DNA from 2 places in the Enterobacter sp. PL_is511 genome. Region 2 is predicted to be linked to the other one. Evidence: predicted binding sites of a transcription regulator. Region 2 holds the regulator's gene; the other holds the start of a gene.

Region 1 (11,447 bases), on a different contig from region 2:
CCAGCACCACGCCCAGCGTCGAGCCCATACCGCCCAGTACCACAATGGCGAGGATCAGTGCCGATTCAAAGAAGGTAAAGGAGGTTGGATTCACGAACCCCTGATAGGTGGCGAAAAACACCCCGGCAATGCCCGCGGTCGACGCGCCCAGCGTAAAGGCGGACAGCTTAACCAGAACATGATTTAACCCCATTGAGCGGCAGGCAATTTCGTCTTCACGCAGGGCTTCCCACGCCCGACCAATCGGCATCCGCGTCAGGCGGTGCTTGATATAGAGCACCAGCATCACCACCAGGAACAGTACCGCGTAGATAAAAATAAACTTCATGTTCGGGTTGTAGGTCAGGTGGAAAAATTCGTGGAAGGGCACGCCGCCTTCTTTCGCGCGTCGTCCAAATTCCAGACCGAAAAAGGTGGGGGGAGGGGCCGACACGCCGTTGGGTCCGCCGGTGAAGGTCAGCCAGTTGTTCAGTATCAGGCGAATAATCTCCCCGAACCCGAGGGTGACGATGGCCAGATAGTCACCGTGCATGCGCAGTACCGGGAAACCGAGCAGGGCGCCTGCAGCGGCGGCCATGATTGCCGCCAGCGGCAGCATACTCCAGAAGCCTAAGCCGAGATACTGGTACCCCAGCGCCAGACCGTACGCCCCAATCGCGTAGAACGCGACATATCCCAGATCCAGCAGACCGGCCAGGCCCACGACGATGTTCAGCCCCAGACCGAGAAGCACGTAGATCAGCCCGAGAATGGCGACGGTCAGCACATATTTAGTGGCGACAAACGGAAAGCAAATCGCAAGGGTAATCACCAGAGGAATAATCCAGCGCATGCGGCTTTTGTATTCCGGTGGCCTGACATATACACCCGCGCTGTCGGCCTCGAAGCGCGCCTGGAAACGGGCCCCCGGGGCGGTACCTAAAAAGGCGCTCAACAGAAAGCGTCCGAACATGACGATGCCAACCATCCAGGCCAGTCGCTGCCCGGCGAAGTTAAAGCTGTACCCGTCCAGCACCACGCCCGCGATGGGGCCGAAGATAATCAGCGCAATCAGCCCGGAAAAAATCGCTTCCAGAATGCAGCGTTTAAGTGAAAAACCGTGTGATGTCATCATTCTCTCCCTCACACTTTGGCCACAATCGGGCGTCCAAGCAGGCCCTGAGGACGGAAAATAAGGATCATGACCAGCAGGCCGAACGAGAAGACATCTTTATAGTCCGAGTTCACCATGCCCGAGAACTGCGCTTCCGCCACGCCCAGGATAAGGCCACCGAGCATCGCGCCGGGAAGGGAGCCGATGCCGCCGAGTACTGCTGCAGTAAAGGCTTTAATGCCGATCACGAACCCGACGTAGAAATCAAAGGTGCCGTAATTCATGGTGATCAACACCCCCGCCAGACCGGCCATCGCCGCGCCGATGACAAAGACCAGCGAAATAATCCGGTCGGTGTTAATGCCCAGAATGGAGGCCATCTTACGATCCTGCTGGACCGCACGGCACATCCGCCCCAGCCGGGTACGGTTGATTATCCAGGTGAGCACCAGCATGCCGGCAAACGAGGCAACCAGGATAAACACTTTGGTGTAGGTTATCTGCACGAACCCTTCGCCCAGATGCAGGCGAATGACGCCGTCCAGCATGGTCGGTACCCCTTGCTGGCGCGGGCCCTGGCTCAGCTGCGCGTAGTTTTGCAGGATAAGCGACATCCCGATGGCGGAGATCAGCGGCGCCAGGCGCGTGGAGTTGCGCAGCGGCTTGTAGGCGATACGCTCGATAGTCCAGCCGTACACCCCGGTGACCACAATGGTGAACACCAGCGTGCCGAGGATCAGCAGCGGGAAGGACTGCAGGCCGAAGAACGAGAGCAGCGCCAGGCCAATGGCGCAAAGATAGGCGGAAATCATATACACTTCGCCGTGGGCGAAATTGATCATCCCGATAATGCCGTACACCATGGTGTAGCCGATGGCGATCAGGCCGTAGACGGAACCCAGCGTTAAGCCATTGATTAACTGTTGCAGGAAGAATGTACTCATCTTAGCGCGCTCGTTTTATAGGCTGCGCGAGCCGCGCAGCCTGATGTTTATTACGCGCCGACGGGCAGGCCCGCCGACGTTGAGCGTGACTCCGTCCCGTTACTGCACTTCCTTATATTTTCCTTTGTCGTCCCACTGGTAAACCACGTAGTCAGACACTTTCAGATCGCCTTTGCTGTCCCAGGCTTTTTTGCCCATCACCGTGTCTACGGAATTGGCCTTCAGCCACTCGCTGGCTTTGGCGGAGTCCTTGCCGCCGGTGGCCTTGAAGGCCGCGGCAATGGCCTGTACGGAGGCATAGGAGTAGAGGGTGTAACCTTCCGGCTCGAATTTACCGGCGCGGAATTTCTCTATAACCGCTTTGCCGTCCGGAATCAGGCGCGGGTCTTTACCGAAGGTCATGTAAATGCCATTGGTGTACTGCGGGCCGCCCGCGGCGGTCACCATCTCCTCGTTGACAATACAGTCCCCGGAGAAGAATTTTGCCTGTACGCCCTGCTCACGCATCTGGCGAACCAGCGGGCCGGCTTCCGGGTGACAGCCACCGAAGAACACGACGTCCGGTTTTTGCGCGCCGATCTTGGTGACCAGCGCGTTAAAGTCTTTTTCACCGCGGGATAACCCCTCGTACATCACATCCTGAACCCCGCGTTTCGCCAGCGCCGCTTTGGTGGCGTCAGCCAGACCCTGACCATAGGTGTCTTTGTCGTGAATGATCACCACACGTTTGGCTTTCAGCTTGTCGATGATGAAGTCGCTGGCAACCTGACCCTGCTGGTCGTCGCGGCCGCACATGCGGAACATATCGCTCATGCCGCGTTCGGTGATCAGCGGGTTAGTTGAGCCGGGGGTAATCGCAATAATGCCTGCGTCGCTATACACCTCGGATGCGGGCATGGTGGAAGAGGAGCAGAAATGGCCGACCACGGCGTTGACTTTATCCTGGTCAACTAAACGGTTGGCGACGGCCACGGCCTGCTTGGGCTCGCAGGCATCATCCCCCTGAACCAGTTTGATTTTCTCACCGTTAATGCCGCCTGCGGCATTAATGTCTTCAGCGGCCTGCGTTGCGCCGTGCCAGTACTGATCGCCATAGGTGGCGTTCGGACCCGTGAACGGCCCGGCCACGCCAATCACAATATCTGCCCGGGCGGAAAACGCCGTCACCAGGCAACCGGCCAACACAAGAGAAAGAGGAGTTCTGATAAATTTCAGCGACATTATTATGTTCCTTAGCAAAGAGGTTTTTGCACCACGGCGTAAACCCGAACGCCCGACGGCGCAGCCAATCCGAAACACGAGCAAGAACAAAATGCACTAAACGAACAAGATACAGACGGCATCCTGCATATTACGGCGAGATTTCCCTGCGCAGGGACGCGCGAAGAACGTTAAGCAAAAACGTTGCCAGAATGGTTAACCCATTGACGAGCATGCGACATGTTTGAGTATAGAGCGCCGCGTTATGCCGCCTTGCGGGAGGAGAAGAAATTACAGCGGAGATCACATATCGTTAACAATAAAGCCCATAAGTTGTGCAAAGCTCACGGTTTGCACGTTTTTGCAGCAATAAAGACCTAAACTTCAGCCCGGAGAAGGGTGAGATATGTGTTAGGATCGTTTCCTTTTTTGCAGGAGTATCAGCGATGACTGAAGGCCCATTGAATGAAAGCGAAATGGCGTGGCTTGAAGAGACGTTAATGTCTTACGGTCATGATGACGCGTCCGTAATTGACGTGTCCGAACTGGACGGCATGCTTACCGCAGTGCTTTCCGGTCCTGTTGTCGTTGAGCCAGATGCCTGGCTGGTGGCGGTTTGGGGTGGCGAGAAGTACATTCCGCGCTGGAAAAACGATCGTGAGATGAACCGTTTTATCGATCTCTGCTTTAAGCACATGAACGATATTGCCGAGCGCCTGAGTGAATACCCGGATCAGTTCGAACCGATGTTTGGCTATAACGACGTTGACGGTGAGAGTTATACCGTGGTGGAAGAGTGGTGCTACGGCTACATGCGCGGCGTGGCGCTGACGGACTGGTCTGCCTTGCCGGAAGCCCTGAAGGCCGATCTTGAGGTGATTGCGCTGCACGGTACGGAAGAGAATAGCGACAAGCTGGATGAACTGTCCGAAGAGGAGTACATCGCCAGCATCGAGAGCATCCAGCCTGCGGCACTGCGTTTATATCAATACTGGGTAAACAACCCGCAGCAGCCGGAAGCGAAGAAGCCGATTGTGAACGGCACAAAGGTCGGGCGTAACGATCCGTGTCCTTGCGGCAGCGGGAAGAAGTTTAAGAGCTGCTGTTTGCACTGATAAAAAAGGGGCTGATGACAGCCCCTTTTTTTATTTAACCCACTTCCGGCAGCATCCCGGCTGCAATCAACACCTGCACCAGAATAATCACCACCCCGCAGCCAAACACAACGCACAGCAGCGGTTTTCCGCCCGCCACGCGATACCCTTGCTGAGGATGCTGCTGACGGCTTTTCCATGCCAGCAGGGAAGGGAGGAGGAGGGCAAGGATCGACAGCGCTACCCCTGCGTACCCCAGCGCCATCACAAATCCGCGCGGATAAAACAGCGCGAACGCCAGCGGCGGCAGGAAGGTGATTGCGCCCGTCTGTAACCGTCCGGCCGCGGTATTGCGGCGCTGGAACAGATCGGCCAGATAATCAAACAGGCCGAGCGCCACGCCCAGGAACGAGGTTGCCAGCGCCAGGTCGGCAAACAGGTGTACCGCCAGCTCCACGTGTGGGGAGGTGACGACCTCGCGCAGTGCCAGCAGAAAACCGTTCAGGCCAGCGTGTTGCGCCATCAGCCCAATAAAGGTTGAAGAGTCAATGCTGCCCAGCGTCACCAGCTGCCAGAAAATATAGGCAATCAGCGGGATCGCGCTGCCGATAATAAAGACGCGGCGCAGTTTTCGGATATCGCCGTTCATATAGCTGACGATGCTCGGCACGCTGCCGTGGAAGCCAAACGAGGTGAAAATGACCGGGATCGCGGAGAGCGCCAGCCCTTTTTCCAGCGGCAACGTCAGCAGGTTAACCTTGTGCACGTGCGGCGCCAGCAGCACCAGCATGACAATCAGGAAGAGAATTTTAGCGCTGAACAGAAAACGGTTAAACAGATCGACCAGCGATGTGCCCACGCAGACCACGCCGCCGCCGATGAGCGCAAAGAAGATGGCGCCCGTCGCAGGGGTAATGTCAGAGCCAAACCAGTCGTTGACGCTGGAGGCGATGAGCTCCCCGGCACCGCTGATATAGGCGGCGGTCAGGGCGTACATCAGGAACATCATGCTAAAGCCGGTTATCCACTGGCCGTAGCGTCCGAGATAGCGCGCCGCAAGCGAACCCAGACCGGTGTCGGCGGGTACGTGCTGGTAAACCTCAAGCAGCAACAGTGCGGTGTAACACATCAGCGCCCAGAGCGTTCCCAGCAGCAGCAGGGTCATGCCAAATCCCACGCCCGCGGCTGCCAGAGGCATTGCCAGCATTCCTGCGCCAATTGTCGTTCCGGCGACGATAAAAATACTTCCCAGAGTTCTGTTTTTCACGCTTTCCTCTACAACGCTTCTTAACCGCGACAAAATCTGCGGCGCAGAGTAAGGGAAAAGCCGTTACTCGTCAAATCACCGTTACAAGTGGTGTAAAAAATTATTTACGTATTAATGACCCAGGCCTATACCTACCTCATAAGGGCAATACTGCTGCGCGATATTCCGGCGTAACGTAAACAATAAATACAAATTATCAAATTAAGTGAGGGTCTTATGGCAGGGGAGAATCCCTTTACCGCGGCATGGAGCCGGGGAGGTAACCTGTTGTGCCATGGTCACTGGATAATCAGCTGGCAGAATCAGCCCCTGAACCTTCCCGAGTCCCGTCGCGAAAAGGATATGGGCACCTGGGCTATCTATTCGGTTATTGATCCTGAAGATGAAACCTTTGCACAAGGCTTACAGGAAGATGAGTGGATCATCGAGAATGTCGACTGGTTAACGGATCTGTTTTTCGAGGTCGGTATTCCGCTGGAGACGTCCAGCTACCGCTATTTTTACCAGGCCGTGAATCCCCATGACTGGCGTTGCACCAGCTGTGCGGGGTGTATGTAAATTAACGCGGTGCCGGAAACCGGCACCGCGCTGAAATTAATTCTGCGTATCAAGAGTGGAGAGTTCTTTATCAATAAAGTAAAGGCCTTCGCCGGATTTCCCCACCAGAGATAATTTATCCAGCACGGATTTAAACAGCTTCTCTTCTTCGTGTTGCTCAGCGACGTACCACTGCAGGAAATTAAAGGTTGGATAATCCTGGCTGGTCATCGCGGCATGAACCAGTTCGTTAATTTTCTGCGTGATAAGCTGCTCGTGCTCGTAGGTGGCGCGGAACAGTTCATCAAGAGAATTATACTCAGCGAACGGTGATGCCACGGTTTCAATGCGCGGCAGGCTGCCCGTATCTGTCAGATAATCAAACAGACGCTGCATGTGGGTCATCTCTTCCTGAGCGTGACGACGCAGAAACGCGGCAGCGCCCTCGAAACTATGGTAGCTGCACCAGGCGCTCATCTGCTGGTAGAGCAGGGATGAAAAAAGCTCAAGGTTCATTTGTGCGTTGAGCTTGTCGATCATTTCAGTTTTCAGCATGGTGACGCTCCGGATTATTATTTCTGGTTCACAATGAGCGACACTATAATTTGTTATTTAATTATTTGCAAAACGTAAAATCTTTATTTTATTTATTTAAAATACGAATGGGAATAAAACGCATTGGCGATTTTTATAACTTATTAATGAGAATTATTTTTGTTCGTAATGAAATAAACTGCCAGCATGCGCTGGCAGCTTCGATTAATACCACGGATTAGTTGACTTAGGATTAACGGCGTAACCCATACATTTATACTGGATGGTCACGCTCTCGTTCAGGCACAAAGAGCCGCTGGTCAGAGTGCAGGTTTTAATGGGCTGACCATAGGCTGAGGCAGTGGCATAACCCATGCTCTGACACGCTTTTGCCGCCGTGCCGTTATTCACATACTCATCGGAATACGCATTTTGCAGCGCAGCCTGGCCGTAGTCGAGGCGGACGATGCCGTTCGGCGCGTCGAGGCTGCTGACTTCAGCCTGGCGGTTAATGGTACATCCCGCGAGCAGCAGGATTGTACCGGCTACAATGACTCTTTTCATGATTCGCTCTGAGTGGATGGAAATACGTTATCGTACCCGCAGATGCCCGCTGCAATGGCTGGAATAGCCGGACAATCTGCCCTCACTCTTCGCAACGGGTCCGCGGTGAGCGCTTTCAGGCCATGCCCTGATATAAATGTGATGCGCATCACAAAAGTGTTGATTTTTGTGATGGTGGTCATATTATAGGCACGTTGATAATAAAGTTGTATAACAAGTTAATGGAGCATCATCGTGAAACTGCGCAAAATCCTGAAAAGTATGTGGGCCAATTACTGCCGCACCTTCAAAGACGTGCCGCCGGGCGCCATGTTCTGATAAAAAAACCTGCTTCGGCGGGTTTTTTTATACCTGCAGGCGATGAAGGGAAGATGCCAGGGGTGTGTTTTGCTACTATGGCGGCCTTTAAATAAGGAGAAAACCCCATGTCACAAAACCTGAGCGCCGATCAGGAACTGGTCTCTGACGTTGTCGCCTGTCAGCTGGTTATCAAACAAATCCTTGATGTTCTTGACGTGATTGCGCCGGTTGAAGTGCGCGAGAAGATGTCTACGCAGCTGAAAAACATCGATTTCGCCAGCCATCCCGCTGCCGCCGATCCGGTTACGCTTCGTGCGATCCAGAAAGCCATCGCGCTGATTGAACTGCGATTCACGCCGCAGGGTGAATCCCACTAAAACCGGGAAATGGGCGACGGCATGTGTCGCCCCTTGATACTGTCAGAAGAACGTCTGGACCAGCAGGTAGCTCGCCGCGCACGCGCAGCTTACCCCAATCAGCCCAGGCAGAATAAAGCTGTGGTTGATGATAAATTTGCCGATGCGGGTGGTGCCTGAACGGTCAAAGCCGATGCAGGCCAAATCACTTGGGTAGGTCGGCAGGACGAAATAGCCGTATGACGCAGGGAAAAAGGCGATCAGCATTTTCGGGTCGATGCCGAGCATGAGGCCCATAGGCGCAACGGCCGTCAGCGCAGCCGCCTGGCTGTTCACCAGTTTTGACACCAGAAACAGCACAATAGCATACGTCCACGGGTGGCTTTTCACGACGCCTTCCAGCGCCAGCTTTAACTCGTCGAGATGCGCCTGGAAAAAGGTATCGCTCATCCACGCCACGCCGAACACCGAGAAGATCGCGACCATACCGGCCTTAAACACCGCGCCGTTGGAAATCGCCGACGCGTTGACCTTACAGGCCATTAGCATCACGGCCCCTGCAATTAACATCATCATCTGAATAACAAGGTTCATCGACAGCGCCGTCATTTTGCCTTTCAGCTCAAAGGCGGGGCGCAGCTCAGGGAACGCACCCAGCAAAACGACCACGGCAATACCGGCAAAGAAAATCCACGTGGACCAGTAGGCCTGTTTAGGGAAACGCTGATTCATTAACGTCTCCGTTCCACCGTAGATAAACTCGCGCTGCTTAGGATCTTTCAGCTTTTCCTGAAACTCCATGTCATCCGCCAAATCTTTTCCGCGGCGTAAACTCCACAGGGCAGCAATAGCTACGCCGAAAAGTGAAGCGGGAACCGACACGGCGAGAATTTCCAGGATCCCCCACGCGTGGCCGATACCATGCTGGGCCGCCAGGATAGACACCAGCGACACCACGGCAACGGACACGGGGGAGGCGGTAATCGCCATCTGCGACGCGACCGATGCCACGGCCATGGGGCGCTCGGGGCGGATCCCTTTTTTCAGGGCGATATCCGCAATGATGGGGAACATGGTATAGACCACATGCCCGGTGCCGCACAGAAAGGTCAGCATCCAGGTGGTGAATGGGGCGAGCAGGGTGATGTGCTGTGGGTGTTTGCGCAGCAGACGTTCAGCAAACTGCATCATGACGTTGAGGCCACCCGCAGTCTGCAGCGTAGCGGCACAACCAATCACCGCGAGGATGGTCAGCATAACGTCTACCGGCGGCTTACCCGGTTGCAGACCAAAGACAAAACATAAAATAAAAAGACCAATACCGCTAATTAACCCGAGCCCCATACCGCCGAAACGCGTACCCGTCAGCAGGCAGAGGAGAATGACAACAAACTCAATGGTGATCATGATGCTCCCTCGTCAATGATTATGTAACTAAATAAATCATCACACGTTGTGTGGTTAATCATTGGGAGCCAGATCTGATTTGTTAAATTTCAGCAAAAGCAGAAGGTTGGAGACGTGAAGGGAGCCTGCTCCTCCGAATGGGAGCAGGCCAAAAAACTCAGTGGTGCTGCACCGCCACGATGTCGAGCAGATGACGGTCGGTTTGCTCAGGACATAAACCTGCCTGCTGCGCATTATGGATCTCATCCGCCAGCGTCTTCAGCAGCAGGCCATCCTGCTGCTGCTCTTTATCCATATCGCGTAAGAAGCTGAGCGTCGTAATGTCCTGCTGCGCTCTGGCTTCATCGGCCAGTTTGTTGAGGGTGCTGCAGCGTTGTTCATACTCTTCAAGCGTCTTCTGAAACAGTTCTTCCAGGCAAGAGTAATTTTCATTGATCCCATCAAGGGCTTTAACGACAGGATTTGCCCCTGCGGCTTTCAGGAAGTTAAAGACACGCATCATATGGGTGACGTTACTTTGCGCCTGAGAGCGAAAGAAGGTGGCAGATCCCGTGAGGCTATTCTCGGCACACCACGCACTTAAGTGAAGGTGCAGATTCGAGGCGTAGAACTCAAGGTTCATCTGCGCGTTAAGTTTTTGCATCATCGTTTGGGTAGCCATACTCATATCCTTATTGACTGTGGGACGTGATGTCCGTTGCTTAACCTGAGCGTCAGGCAAATATGAAGAAAAGAGCAGAAATACACATTCTGCCGTGACCGAAGTCGACCGAAATTCACTTCCTGTGTTCGATATAAATAAGCATACCCTTGTCTTTGGTCTAAGAAAACTCTTAATTGGGCTGTATTTACCATACATTACAAAGTTTAATATAGTACAGAAATGCAATCAGCTTGCCATGAATTGAATATGGTTTAATGCTCTAATAATTAACAATTTTTATTGCAGTGATACACTGTTACTCTTTCGAAAATATTAAGTTGGAATAATACTCCGTGAAAAAGAGAAATACGGATTAATGTTTTCGAATATATGATGTGCTAATAAAATTGCGCTAAATCAAATTCTGCGGAATAACCGTGTTCAGGTACCTGGTGCATTTTTGATGAAAAACATCTTGAACCCCTTTAACGCCAGATGACGTTTAGTCCGCTGAGGGGTATCAGGGATTTCTTAGCTAATCTTATGGATAATTCTGCTTAACCCACTTTCATTTGTCTGACAAATCCTGCCTTTTTTATGTCATTTTTCGCTGAATTTATGTACGCAATTACTGTAATTCTGCGGTGTGATGGGGCTCTCTTATGGATGATTAATTTCCCGCTAAAACTATCACCAGCAATAACGCTTATGACGAGGTAAGCGCTAATGCCTTGTTTTAAGTCCGATTAAATAAGAAGCACGCACATATTCCCTACAGAAAAGAATGCTAAAGCTGGAGTTTACCATGCACAAATTTACTAAAGCGCTGGCGGCCATCGGTCTGGCTGCCGTTATGTCACAATCCGCTATCGCTGAGAATTTAAAACTCGGTTTTTTGGTAAAACAGCCCGAAGAGCCCTGGTTCCAGACTGAGTGGAAATTCGCCGATAAAGCCGGGAAAGATTTAGGTTTTGAAGTGATTAAAATCGCCGTGCCTGACGGTGAGAAAACCCTGAACGCCATCGACAGCCTGGCGGCCAGCGGTGCGAAAGGTTTCGTTATCTGTACTCCGGATCCAAAGCTCGGTTCGGCCATCGCGGCGAAAGCGCGCGGTTACGATATGAAGGTCATCGCGGTTGACGATCAGTTCGTTAACGCCAAAGGCAAGCCGATGGATAGCGTCCCGCTGGTGATGATGGCGGCGACCAAAATTGGCGAACGCCAGGGGCAGGAACTCTATAAAGAGATGCAAAAGCGCGGCTGGGATGTCAAAGAGACTGCGGTGATGGCCATTACCGCAGACGAGCTGGACACCGCACGTCGCCGTACTTCCGGTTCAATGGACGCGCTGAAAGCGGCCGGTTTCCCGGAAAAACAGATCTACAAAGTCCCTACCAAATCTAACGATATCCCGGGCGCTTTCGACGCCGCGAACTCTATGCTGGTTCAGCATCCGGAGGTCAAACACTGGCTGGTGGTCGGCATGAACGACAACACCGTGCTGGGTG
Region 2 (11,447 bases):
GCCTGTGATATACGGCATGGCGTTGTAAAGGTGCGTCGCGAAGGTAATGCCCGCGCGGAAACCGGCTTTCGCTTCTTTCAGCGTCGCGTTTGAGTGACCGGCTGAAACGATAATCCCGGCGGCAGCAAGTTTGCTGATGACATCCGTACCCGTCATTTCAGGTGCCAGCGTCACTTTGGTGATCACATCGGCGTTGGCACACATGTAGTCAACCAGCTCCGCATCAGGCTTACGCACGTAATTCGGGTTATGCGTTCCTTTCTTGACCATGTTCAGCCATGGCCCTTCAAGGTGCAGACCCAGCGCCTGATTAGGATGTTTGGCCAGATATTCACGCATCACGCGGATACCCTGCTTCATCAGCTCATCACTGCTGGTGATGAGCGTTGGCAGATAGCTGGTGCAGCCCGATTTCTCATTGGCTTTTTGCATGATCTCCAGCGTTTCGACCGTTACCGCCTCGGCGGTATCATTGAATTGCACACCGCCGCAGCCGTTGAGCTGAACGTCGATGAAACCGGGGGAGATTACTGCTCCATTGAGTGAGCGCTGTTCAATCTCCGGCGGCAGTTCTGCCAGCGGGCAAACACGTTCAATCAGGCCATCAGCGATAACAATCGCATGGTCATCCAGAATTTCATGGCCGGTATAAATCCGACCGTGGGTTAAAGCGTACATAACGACCCCCGGTTAAAAAAAGCGGCCGCCTCCTGATGAAGAGGCGGTTATTCAATTACAGATCTTTGATATTCTCGGCTTCTAACTCGTTGAAGTATTTCAGCGTTTTTACCTTCAGCTCCATCGTGGACGGTTCGTCACAGACGATGACGGATTTCGGATGCAGCTGCAGGCAGCTGATGGTCCACATATGGTTAACGTTGCCTTCAACGGCAGCCTGGAGCGCCTGCGCTTTCACGCCGCCCAGCACCAGAATCATCACTTCTTCGGCATCCAGCAGGGTGCCTACGCCTACGGTCAGGGCGTATTTTGGAACCTGGTTAACATCGCCGTCAAAGAAGCGGGAGTTTGCCACGCGCGTGTCATGGGTCAGCGTTTTAATACGGGTGCGGGAAGCCAGAGATGACGCCGGTTCGTTAAACGCGATATGACCATCATTACCTACACCACCCATGAACAGGTGGATCTTACCGTAAGAACGGATTTTTTCTTCATACTGACGGCATTCTGCGTCAATATCCGGCGCGTTTCCATTCAGCAGGTTAATATTTTCAGATGGAATATCAACGTGATCAAAGAAATTGCGGTGCATAAAGCTATGGTAGCTTTCCGGGTGGTCTTTCGGTAAGCCAACGTATTCATCCATATTGAAGGTGACAACATGTTTGAAGCTAACCTGGCCTGCTTTATGCATCTCAACCAGCGCCTTATAGGCTGTCAGCGGCGTGCCGCCTGTTGGAAGTCCAAGAACGAAAGGACGATCGGCAGTCGGCTTGAATGCGTTAATGCGGTTTACGATATGGCGAGCGGCCCATTTACCAACTTGTTCAGCAGTTGCCAGGGGAATCAGTCTCATTGTTCACCTCGAGAGTTAAAGTAGAAGAGTGGGCGGATGGCTATCGGAACCTGATACTTAAGCGTAACCTGGAAACTTTCAGGCCGGATCAATCCGTCTTGATTTTTTGAATGATAAAATAAGTTTTCGCTGTTAGCCAGTATAAGGGAGGGTGAATAACGATATTTGGTGACAAAAATCACAAAAAGTACGCGTTTAATTTGCGATACGAATTAATTTTTCACACACTCACAATGCCAGTGAATCATCAACTGTATCTATAGTTCGTGACACAATAAAAAAACAGAGCTGAGAACATGCCTTAAACGGGGTCTCATAGGGGGAAGAAAGTGAGTATTCTAGGTTATTTACAAAAGGTTGGTCGCGCACTGATGGTGCCGGTCGCCACGCTGCCTGCCGCAGCCATCCTGATGGGTGTCGGCTACTGGATCGACCCCAACGGCTGGGGTAATACCAGCGCGCTGGCGGCGTTCTTTATCAAGTCGGGCTCTGCCATTATCGACAACATGTCCGTGTTGTTTGCTATTGGTGTGGCTTATGGTATGTCCAAAGACAAAGACGGCGCCGCTGCGCTGACCGGTTTTGTCGGTTTCCTTGTGTTAACCACTCTCTGCTCACCGGCAGCGGTGGCCATGATCCAAAAAATCCCGGCGGACCAGGTTCCGGCGGCATTTGGTAAGATCAGTAACCAGTTTGTCGGTATCCTTGTGGGTATCATCTCCGCTGAACTGTATAACCGCTTCAGCAGCGTAGAGCTGCCAAAAGCGCTCTCCTTCTTTAGCGGCCGCCGTCTGGTCCCCATCCTGACCTCGTTTGTGATGATCGTTGTTGCGTTCATCATGATGTACGTCTGGCCGATGATCTTCGACGGTCTGGTGAACTTCGGTGAGCACATCCAGAAACTGGGTTCTGTCGGTGCGGGCGTGTACGCGTTCTTTAACCGTCTGCTGATCCCGGTCGGTCTGCACCACGCGCTGAACTCTGTATTCTGGTTCGATGTTGCCGGTATTAACGATATTCCTAACTTCCTGGGTGGCGCACAGTCCATCGAAGCAGGTAAAGCGGTTGTCGGTATCACCGGTCGTTACCAGGCTGGCTTCTTCCCGATCATGATGTTTGGTCTGCCGGGAGCTGCGCTGGCTATCTACCACTGCGCACGTCCAGAGAACAAAGCGAAAGTGCTGGGTATCATGATGGCGGGGGCGTTCGCGGCCTTCTTCACCGGTATCACCGAGCCGCTGGAGTTCTCCTTCATGTTCGTGGCGCCAGTTCTGTATGTGATCCACGCTGTGCTGACCGGTATCTCCGTGTTCATCGCTGCCAGCATGCACTGGATTGCCGGTTTCGGCTTCAGTGCGGGTCTGGTGGATATGGTGCTTTCTTCCCGTAACCCGCTGGCAACACACTGGTGGATGCTGATTCCACAAGGTCTGGTGTTCTTCGCGATCTACTACATGGTGTTCCGTTTCACTATCACCAAATTCAACCTGATGACCCCGGGTCGTGAGCTGGCCGTGGCCGGTAGCGAAGCGGATGGTCAGGATGTGAACGTGAGCGGTGCTCAGGATCAGGACGTTTCAGGTCTGGCGCGTCAGTACATCGCCGCTGTTGGCGGTTCTGACAACCTGACCGGTATCGACGCCTGTATCACCCGTCTGCGTCTGAACGTGAAAGATTCTTCCCTGGTGAACGAAGCGCTGGCCAAACGTCTGGGTGCCTCCGGTGTTATCCGCCTGAACAAAACCAGCGTGCAGATTATCGTTGGCTTCGTGGCAGAGAAAATTGCTAACGCCATGAAAACCACCGGTCCGGTAGCCGCAGCAGAAGCTTCTGCCGCACCTGCCGCCGCGCCAGCGGCTGCAAAACCGCAGGCAGTACCTAACGCCAAAACGGTAGCCGCGCTGGTTTCACCGGTAACAGGTGAAGTCGTTGCGATTGAGCAAGTGCCTGACGAAGCCTTCGCCAGCAAAGCGGTCGGTGACGGTGTGGCGGTGAAACCAACGGAAAAAACCGTTGTGTCTCCGGCGGCCGGTACCATCGTGAAAATCTTCAACACCAACCACGCGTTCTGCCTCGAAACCGAAAATGGTGCGGAGATCGTTGTCCATATGGGTATCGATACCGTTGCGCTGAACGGTCAGGGCTTTACTCGCCTGGTGGAAGAGGGCGCTGAAGTGGTGGCAGGGCAGCCGATTCTGGAAATGGATCTGGACTTCCTGAACGCCAACGCACGCTCCATGATAAGCCCGGTTGTTTGCAGCAACATTGACGACTTCAGCGGTCTGGTTATCCAGGCTAAAGGTCAGGTTGTTGCGGGTCAAACACCGCTGTATGAGATTAAAGGCAAGTAATCGCTCCTGAGTAGAGTCATGCCTTAAGCGGCGGGGGATATCCTCCGCCGCTTTTTTTTGCAGCAAATGCCCCCATTATTTTCTTCAGAGACGTTTTAAGGGTTGTCACTACGTCCGGCTTATAAGATCATACGCCGTTATACGTTGTTTACGCTTTGAGGAATCCACGATGAGTGAGGCAGAAGCCCGCCCGAGTAACTTTATTCGTCAGATCATCGATGAAGATCTGGCCAGTGGTAAGCACACCACAATCCATACCCGTTTCCCGCCGGAGCCGAACGGCTACCTGCACATCGGGCATGCAAAATCTATCTGCCTGAACTTTGGCATTGCCCAGGACTACCAGGGCCAGTGCAACCTGCGTTTCGATGACACCAACCCAGTAAAAGAAGACATCGAATACGTTGAGTCCATTAAGAACGACGTGCAGTGGCTGGGCTTCAACTGGTCTGGCGACATCTGCTACTCCTCTGACTATTTCGATCAGCTGTACGCCTATGCGGTAGAGCTTATCAACAAAGGTCTGGCGTATGTCGACGAGCTGTCTGCTGACGAAATCCGCGAATACCGCGGTACGCTGACCGCGCCGGGCAAAAACAGCCCATTCCGCGATCGCAGCGTGGAAGAGAACCTGGCGCTGTTTGAAAAAATGCGTGCTGGCGGCTTCGAGGAAGGCAAAGCGTGCCTGCGTGCCAAAATTGACATGGCGTCTCCGTTCATCGTGATGCGCGATCCGGTGCTGTACCGTATCAAGTTCGCAGAACACCACCAGACCGGTAACAAGTGGTGCATCTACCCGATGTACGACTTTACCCACTGCATCAGCGATGCGCTGGAAGGCATCACTCACTCGCTGTGTACGCTGGAGTTCCAGGATAACCGTCGTCTGTACGACTGGGTGCTGGATAACATCACCATTCCTGTGCACCCGCGCCAGTACGAGTTCTCTCGTCTGAATCTGGAATACACCGTGATGTCCAAGCGTAAGCTGAACCTGCTGGTGACCGACAAGCACGTTGAGGGCTGGGATGACCCGCGTATGCCTACCATTTCTGGTCTGCGTCGTCGTGGTTACACTGCCGCGTCTATTCGTGAGTTCTGCAAACGTATCGGCGTGACCAAACAGGATAACACCATTGAGATGGCTTCCCTGGAATCCTGCATTCGTGAAGATCTCAACGAAAACGCCCCGCGCGCGATGGCGGTTATCGACCCGGTGAAACTGGTCATCGAAAACTATCCGCAGGGTGAAAGCGAGCTGGTCTCCATGCCTAACCATCCGAACAAACCGGAAATGGGAAGCCGTGACGTGCCGTTCAGCGGCGAGATCTGGATTGACCGCGCTGACTTCCGCGAAGAAGCCAACAAGCAGTACAAGCGTCTGGTGCTGGGTAAAGAAGTGCGTCTGCGTAATGCTTACGTCATCAAAGCCGAGCGCGTTGAAAAAGATGCGGAAGGGAATATCACCACCATCTTCTGTTCTTATGACGCTGAAACGCTGAGCAAAGATCCTGCTGACGGCCGTAAAGTGAAGGGCGTTATCCACTGGGTGAGCGCATCCCACGCGCTGTCGGTAGAAATTCGTCTGTACGATCGTCTGTTCAGCGTGCCTAACCCGGGTGCGGCGGAAGACTTCCTGGCGACCATCAACCCGGAATCGCTGGTGATCAAGCAGGGTTATGCGGAACCTTCTCTGAAAGCCGCTGAAGCGGGCAAAGCGTTCCAGTTCGAACGTGAAGGTTACTTCTGCCTGGACAGCCGTTACAGCACCGCGGAAAAACCAGTATTTAACCGTACTGTAGGTCTGCGTGATACCTGGACGAAGATCGGCGAATAATATTGCTGCTCTGGTCAATGAGAGACAAACGCCGCACTGTGCGGCGTTTTTTTATTTAACGATCAGAGTATTAAGCCAGGGCTTAAAGAGGCGTCATGAAAATATCAGGTCAATGAGGTGCTACTTATTTTTTAAAAAAAAGTTTGTGCCATTGCGAAAATCAAAAATGTTACATAAATGGAAAAAGATTCCACGTCTACCCACTGAAATACCTGATAATTCCCCGTCATTCCTCGCCTTCCCGTAAATGTTACAAAGCACTACCAATTATGTGCACTTCGTCATAATCCTGACTTTTGTCCGCTAAAAAGCATTGATAATTCGCGTCGCGAAAAATAACCTAAAGACGGTAGTTAATTCGAGGGTATTTAAAACTACCCCTGACCATTTGGTCTTTTTTATTTACGCCGTTTCAGGCGTTTTAATTCGTCAAAGAGGAATAATCTATGCGTACGTTCAGTGGCAAACGTAGTGCGCTGGCGCTGGCTATTGCCGGTGTGACAGCAATGTCGGGCCTGGTGATTGCGCCAGAGGCAAAAGCAGCGGGTTTCATCGAAGATTCTACCCTCACGGGCGGTATTTATTACTGGCAGCGTGAGCGTGACCGTAAAGACGTCACTGAAGATAAATACAAAACCAACCTTTCTCACTCCACCTGGAACGCCAACCTGGACTTCCAGTCAGGCTATGCCGCGGATATGTTCGGTCTGGATATTGCTGCGTTCACCGCGATTGAAATGGCGGAAAACGGCGACAGCGGCCACCCGAACGAAATCGCCTTCTCCTCCAGCAACAAAGCCTATGATGAAGACTGGTCCGGGGATAAGAGCGGTATAAGCCTTTACAAAGCCGCGGCGAAATTTAAATACGGTCCGGTATGGGCGCGCGGCGGTTATATTCAGCCAACTGGCCAGACTCTGTTAGCGCCGCACTGGAGCTTTATGCCGGGTACCTATCAGGGTGCGGAAGCGGGGGCTAACTTTGACTACGGTGATGCGGGTGCGTTGAGCTTCTCCTATATGTGGACCAACGAGTACAAAGCGCCTTGGCACATCGAGATGGACAAGTTCTACCAGAACGATAAAAAAACCAAAGTCGATTACCTGCACTCGCTGGGCGCGAAATACGACTTCAAAAACGATCTGGTGCTTGAAGCGGCATTTGGTCAGGCACAAGGCTATATCGATCAGTACTTTGCCAAGGCCAGCTATAAGTTTGATGTCGCGGGTAGCCCGCTGAGTACTAGCTACCAGTTCTACGGTACGCGCGATAAAGTCAGTAACGGTGGGGTCAATGACATTTATGACGGCACCGCGTGGCTGCAGGCACTCACCTTCGGCTATAAGGTTGGCCAGGTTGATTTGCGTCTGGAAGGCACATGGGTGAAGGCGGAAGGGCAGCAGGGCTACTTCCTGCAGCGTATGACTCCGACCTACGCCTCCTCCAACGGCCGTCTTGATATCTGGTGGGATAACCGCTCAGACTTCAACGCCGACGGCGAGAAAGCGGTCTTCTTCGGTGCAATGTACGACCTGAAAAACTGGAACCTGCCTGGCTGGGCGGTGGGCGCTTCTTACGCTTACGCCTGGGACGCAAAACCTGCCGATATGGCAACACCGGACGCATACTACGATCCCAACTATCGCCTGAAAGAGTCTTCCTACAGCCTGGATGCAATCTATACCCTGCAGGATGGCCGCGCGAAAGGCACGATGTTCAAACTGCACTTCACCCAGTATGACAACCACTCCGATATCCCGAGCTATGCGGGCGGTTACGGCAACATCTTCCAGGATGAACGTGACGTGAAATTCATGGTTATCGCCCCATTCACCATCTTCTGATAAACGCACTGGCGGGCTGAGTCCCGCCGGTATGGAGACTGTATATGATGAAAAAAATCGTAGTCGTCGCGTTGCTGGCATCAGGGCTGGTGGCGTGTGCGCAGACTCAGGCACCAAAAGAGGACTCCCGCCTGAAGGAGGCATATAGCGCCTGCATTAATACTGCGGAAGGTTCGCCGGAAAAAATTGAAGCCTGTCAGAGCGTGCTAAACGTGCTGAAGAAAGAGAAAGCGCATGAGCAGTTCGCGACGCAGGAAAATGTCCGCGTAATGGATTACCAGGCCTGTATCCAGGCGCGTAAAACCGGTAACGATCAGGAAGTGGCGAAGCGTTGCGACCAGATTTGGAAAGAAATTCGAAGCAATAACAGTAAGTAACTCGCTGTTATCATGCCCGGTGGCGCTGCGCCACCGGGCATTTTTTTAGGCAAAAAAAAGCCAACCTTACGGCTGGCTCAGAGTATGAACACTTGTTTATTTCGCGTCGTGCGCGTGGTCGTCTTCGCGGCAATCGCCTTCAGCACAATGACCGTAAAGGTACAGGCTGTGGTTGGTCAGGCGGATGCCATGACGCGCGGCGATTTCACGCTGGCGTGATTCGATGGAATCATCGCTGAATTCAATGACCTTGCCGCAATCGAGGCAGATCAGGTGATCGTGGTGCTGCTGCTGGGTCAGTTCGAAAACAGATTTACCGCCTTCGAAATTATGACGGGTAACAATGCCCGCGTCATCAAACTGGTTCAGCACGCGATAGACGGTAGCCAGCCCAATCTCTTCACCCATGTCGATAAGACGTTTATAAAGGTCTTCCGCACTGACATGGTGATTGTCTGGACCCTGAAGCACTTCAAGGATTTTTAACCGAGGAAGCGTAACTTTCAGGCCAGCCTTCTTTAATGCGGTATTGTTGTCAGTCATGCGGAATCTGTCCTGTTGCTAAACGATTCACTTCTGTAGGAAGTGACAGAAAATGCACCTGGGATAATGCGTCTCATTATAGAACTGCCATGGCTAAATGAAAACTGCAAGTCTCAGGCAAAATATGCTTATAAAAATGGGGTATCACCAACAAACTTGCTCAATGGAAAACCACATTTTATCAGGGAGACATTGTACAGGTCTGGGCGAAAAAGTTAAAAGATTGTAGCGATTAATTTAATCGGTTTGACCTGGGGCATGGGCGCAACCGCAGTTGCGCCGCGAAATAATCAGGCGTTCAGAATATCGTCCAGGTGCAGTTCTTCACGGATCTGCTTCACCCACTTCTCAACACGCTCGGCGGTCAGTTCTGGCTGACGGTCTTCGTCGATGGCCAGACCCACGAAGTGATCGTCATCGGCCAGGCCTTTAGACGCTTCGAAGTGGTAACCGGCGGTCGGCCAGTGGCCTACAATAACCGCGCCATTCGGCTCAATGATGTCGCGGATGGTGCCCAGCGCGTCACAGAAGTATTCGGCGTAGTCTTCCTGATCGCCACAGCCAAACAGGGCGACCAGCTTACCGTTGAAGTCGACTTCTTCCAGCGTCGGGAAGAAATCATCCCAGTCGCACTGGGCTTCACCGTAGTACCAGGTTGGGATACCCAGCAGCAAAATGTCATAGCCTTCCAGATCTTCTTTGCTGCTCTTGGCGATGTCATGCACATCAGCAACGTCTTTACCGAGCTGTTTTTGAATGTTTTTTGCGATATTTTCGGTATTGCCGGTATCACTGCCAAAGAAAATGCCGATGATTGCCATGAGTAAAATAACCTCTTGAAACTTAATAGTATGGTGGCGCAATTCGGCCACGGATAAGGGCAATAATAGCAGAACTGGCAACCCTGCGGAAACAGCTATCGCGCAGGACTGCACTCTGTGCTACATGAAAAGGGCGATAAAGGGGATTTTCAGACTTATGCCTGGCCGCGTAACGTTTCAAGCTGAGCGATCAACATCTCTTCAATGAGTTCACTGCGGCTGATATTTCGCGCGTCGGCCAGCTCGTTCAGCGCATCGACGGCGTCGGCGTTAAGCTTCAGTTCGACACGCTTAAGCCCACGATTTTTATCGCGTTTAAGCTGGTTGCGTTTATTGATACGCAGCTGTTCATCGCGCGAAAGCGGATTCGTCTTGGGTCGTCCCGGGCGACGCTCATTCGCGAACAGATCTAGTGTCGTACGGTCCGTTTGTTCTTTGGCCATGATTCTGAGACTTCGGGGGAAACACGCCGCCCTGCTAATGCCCGGGCGATAAGCGCGCCATCATACATCACCAAAAACGGCACGCCAACGACTGGACGCCTGCAGCCTTCCAGTCGCTCTCTTTTTAATCAATTTGCAGTATCAGCAAGATAGCGGCGAATGGCGCGCAGCACGGCGTCAGGTTTTTCCGCATGCACCCAGTGCCCGGCACCGGCAATAACGTGGGCGCGAGCCTGCGGGAACTGGGCCAGCAGCGTGTCGCGGTACGCGTCGGTTACGTAAGGTGAGTTTCCGCCGCGAATAAAGAGGGTAGGGTGCGGCCAGGCGGGGACGGTTTTCCAGCCCACGATGTTGTTGTACTGGTCCCAGAGCACCGGCACGTTAAAACGCCATTGCCCGTCAACAAACGACTTCAGCAGGAACTGCACGACGCCTTCTTCATCAAGATGCTCACGCATGACGGCAGCCGCCTGTTGGCGTGTCGCGACACCCGCTTCTGTGACCGCATTAATGGCGGCAAAAATCTCGTCGTGACGACGGACGTCATAATCCACGGGCGCGACGTCAATTACCACCAGGCCGCTAATACGGTCCGGGGCCAGTGCCGTCAGGGCCATCACCGCTTTACCACCCATTGAATGCCCGATCAGCGTTACCTTCTGCAGGCTATGTGCGTCCAGCGTATCCAGCAGATCCTGCGCCATCGCCGCGTAGGTCATCTCGTCGGAACGCCCGGAAAGACCGTGATTGCGCATATCGACCTGTAAAATATCGTGGTCGGTAACCAGATCACGTGCCAGCACGCCCAGGTTATCCAGGCTGCCAAAAAGCCCGTGAACCAGTACGATGGGAGAATTATTGTTCGGCGATTGTGCAGTTTGCGCTCGGGTATTCAATTTCATGGCAAAGTTCTTTTTTTACGTATGTCAGGTTAGGGTATCATGTTGACCATTCTGCCGCCCGGCTGCAAGGTTCCAGTTTAATCTGACTTTTGCCGCCAACCTGGTTTGACGCTATCCGCTGTTGGGATTTGACCTTATAATCCCAATGACTTGTATTCAGATAAGATATCGCACTGGATTAAGATGAAAACAATCGAAGTTGATGACGAACTCTATCAGTATATTGCCAGCCAGACGCGGCATATCGGGGAGAGCGCGTCCGACATTTTACGGCGCATGCTTAAAATTTCCGCCGCTTCACAGCCTGCTACCCCAGTCACCAAAGATGTCGTGTCTCAGCCAAGCGTTGTTGCACAAGCAAAACCTGCCGTGACGCCGGCAAAAGATAAAGTGCGCGCGATGCGCGAGCTGCTGCTCTCCGATGAATACGCGGAGCAGAAAAAGGCGGTTAACCGCTTTATGCTGGTGCTGTCTACACTTTATTCACTGGATAACAAAGCGTTTGCTGAAGCGACCGAGTCGCTGCACGGTCGTACTCGCGTCTATTTCGCGGGCGACGAGCAGACGCTGCTGCAAAATGGCAATCAAACCAAACCCAAACATGTTCCTGGCACCCCATACTGGGTGATAACCAATACCAATACGGGCCGCAAGTGCAGCATGATTGAACACATCATGCAGTCCATGCAGTTCCCGGCGGAATTGATTGAAAAGGTTTGCGGTACAATTTAACCCTTGCATCAGAAGGACCCGGTAATGGCAAATCACAGCCGTGCAGGCCAACCTGCACAACAA

What was found. The regulator Fur, encoded in region 2, represses iron uptake genes when iron is present. The targets are predictions, from matches to a motif close to ATAATAATGAGAACNACTATCAA.
Region 1: ftnA (non-heme ferritin) is a predicted target of Fur. The motif match lies at 6,831-6,853, and genes of this name have one in related genera.

Annotation. Positions count from the first base shown of each region.
Region 1 covers NZ_JBVPGP010000017.1:91,204-102,650, forward strand. Annotated here, with positions in the region: gene livM (high-affinity branched-chain amino acid ABC transporter permease LivM) at 1-1,111, opposite strand, end outside; gene AC0TN7_RS04225 (ABC transporter permease subunit) at 1,123-2,037, opposite strand; gene AC0TN7_RS04230 (branched-chain amino acid ABC transporter substrate-binding protein) at 2,137-3,258, opposite strand; gene AC0TN7_RS04235 (YecA/YgfB family protein) at 3,684-4,352, shown strand; gene tyrP (tyrosine transporter TyrP) at 4,387-5,598, opposite strand; gene AC0TN7_RS04245 (hypothetical protein) at 5,815-6,156, shown strand; gene ftnA (non-heme ferritin) at 6,193-6,690, opposite strand; gene yecR (YecR family lipoprotein) at 6,895-7,233, opposite strand; gene azuC (stress response protein AzuC) at 7,468-7,551, shown strand; gene AC0TN7_RS04265 (DUF2766 family protein) at 7,659-7,910, shown strand; gene AC0TN7_RS04270 (anaerobic C4-dicarboxylate transporter) at 7,953-9,296, opposite strand; gene AC0TN7_RS04275 (non-heme ferritin-like protein) at 9,454-9,957, opposite strand; gene araF (arabinose ABC transporter substrate-binding protein AraF) at 10,745-11,447, shown strand, end outside.
Region 2 covers NZ_JBVPGP010000024.1:396,101-407,547, forward strand. Annotated here, with positions in the region: gene nagA (N-acetylglucosamine-6-phosphate deacetylase) at 1-678, opposite strand, end outside; gene nagB (glucosamine-6-phosphate deaminase) at 734-1,534, opposite strand; gene nagE (N-acetylglucosamine-specific PTS transporter subunit IIBC) at 1,864-3,885, shown strand; gene glnS (glutamine--tRNA ligase) at 4,055-5,722, shown strand; gene chiP (chitoporin ChiP) at 6,169-7,566, shown strand; gene chiQ (ChiQ/YbfN family lipoprotein) at 7,614-7,943, shown strand; gene fur (ferric iron uptake transcriptional regulator) at 8,040-8,486, opposite strand; gene fldA (flavodoxin FldA) at 8,777-9,307, opposite strand; gene ybfE (LexA regulated protein) at 9,463-9,750, opposite strand; gene ybfF (esterase) at 9,879-10,652, opposite strand; gene seqA (replication initiation negative regulator SeqA) at 10,836-11,384, shown strand; gene pgm (phosphoglucomutase (alpha-D-glucose-1,6-bisphosphate-dependent)) at 11,409-11,447, shown strand, end outside.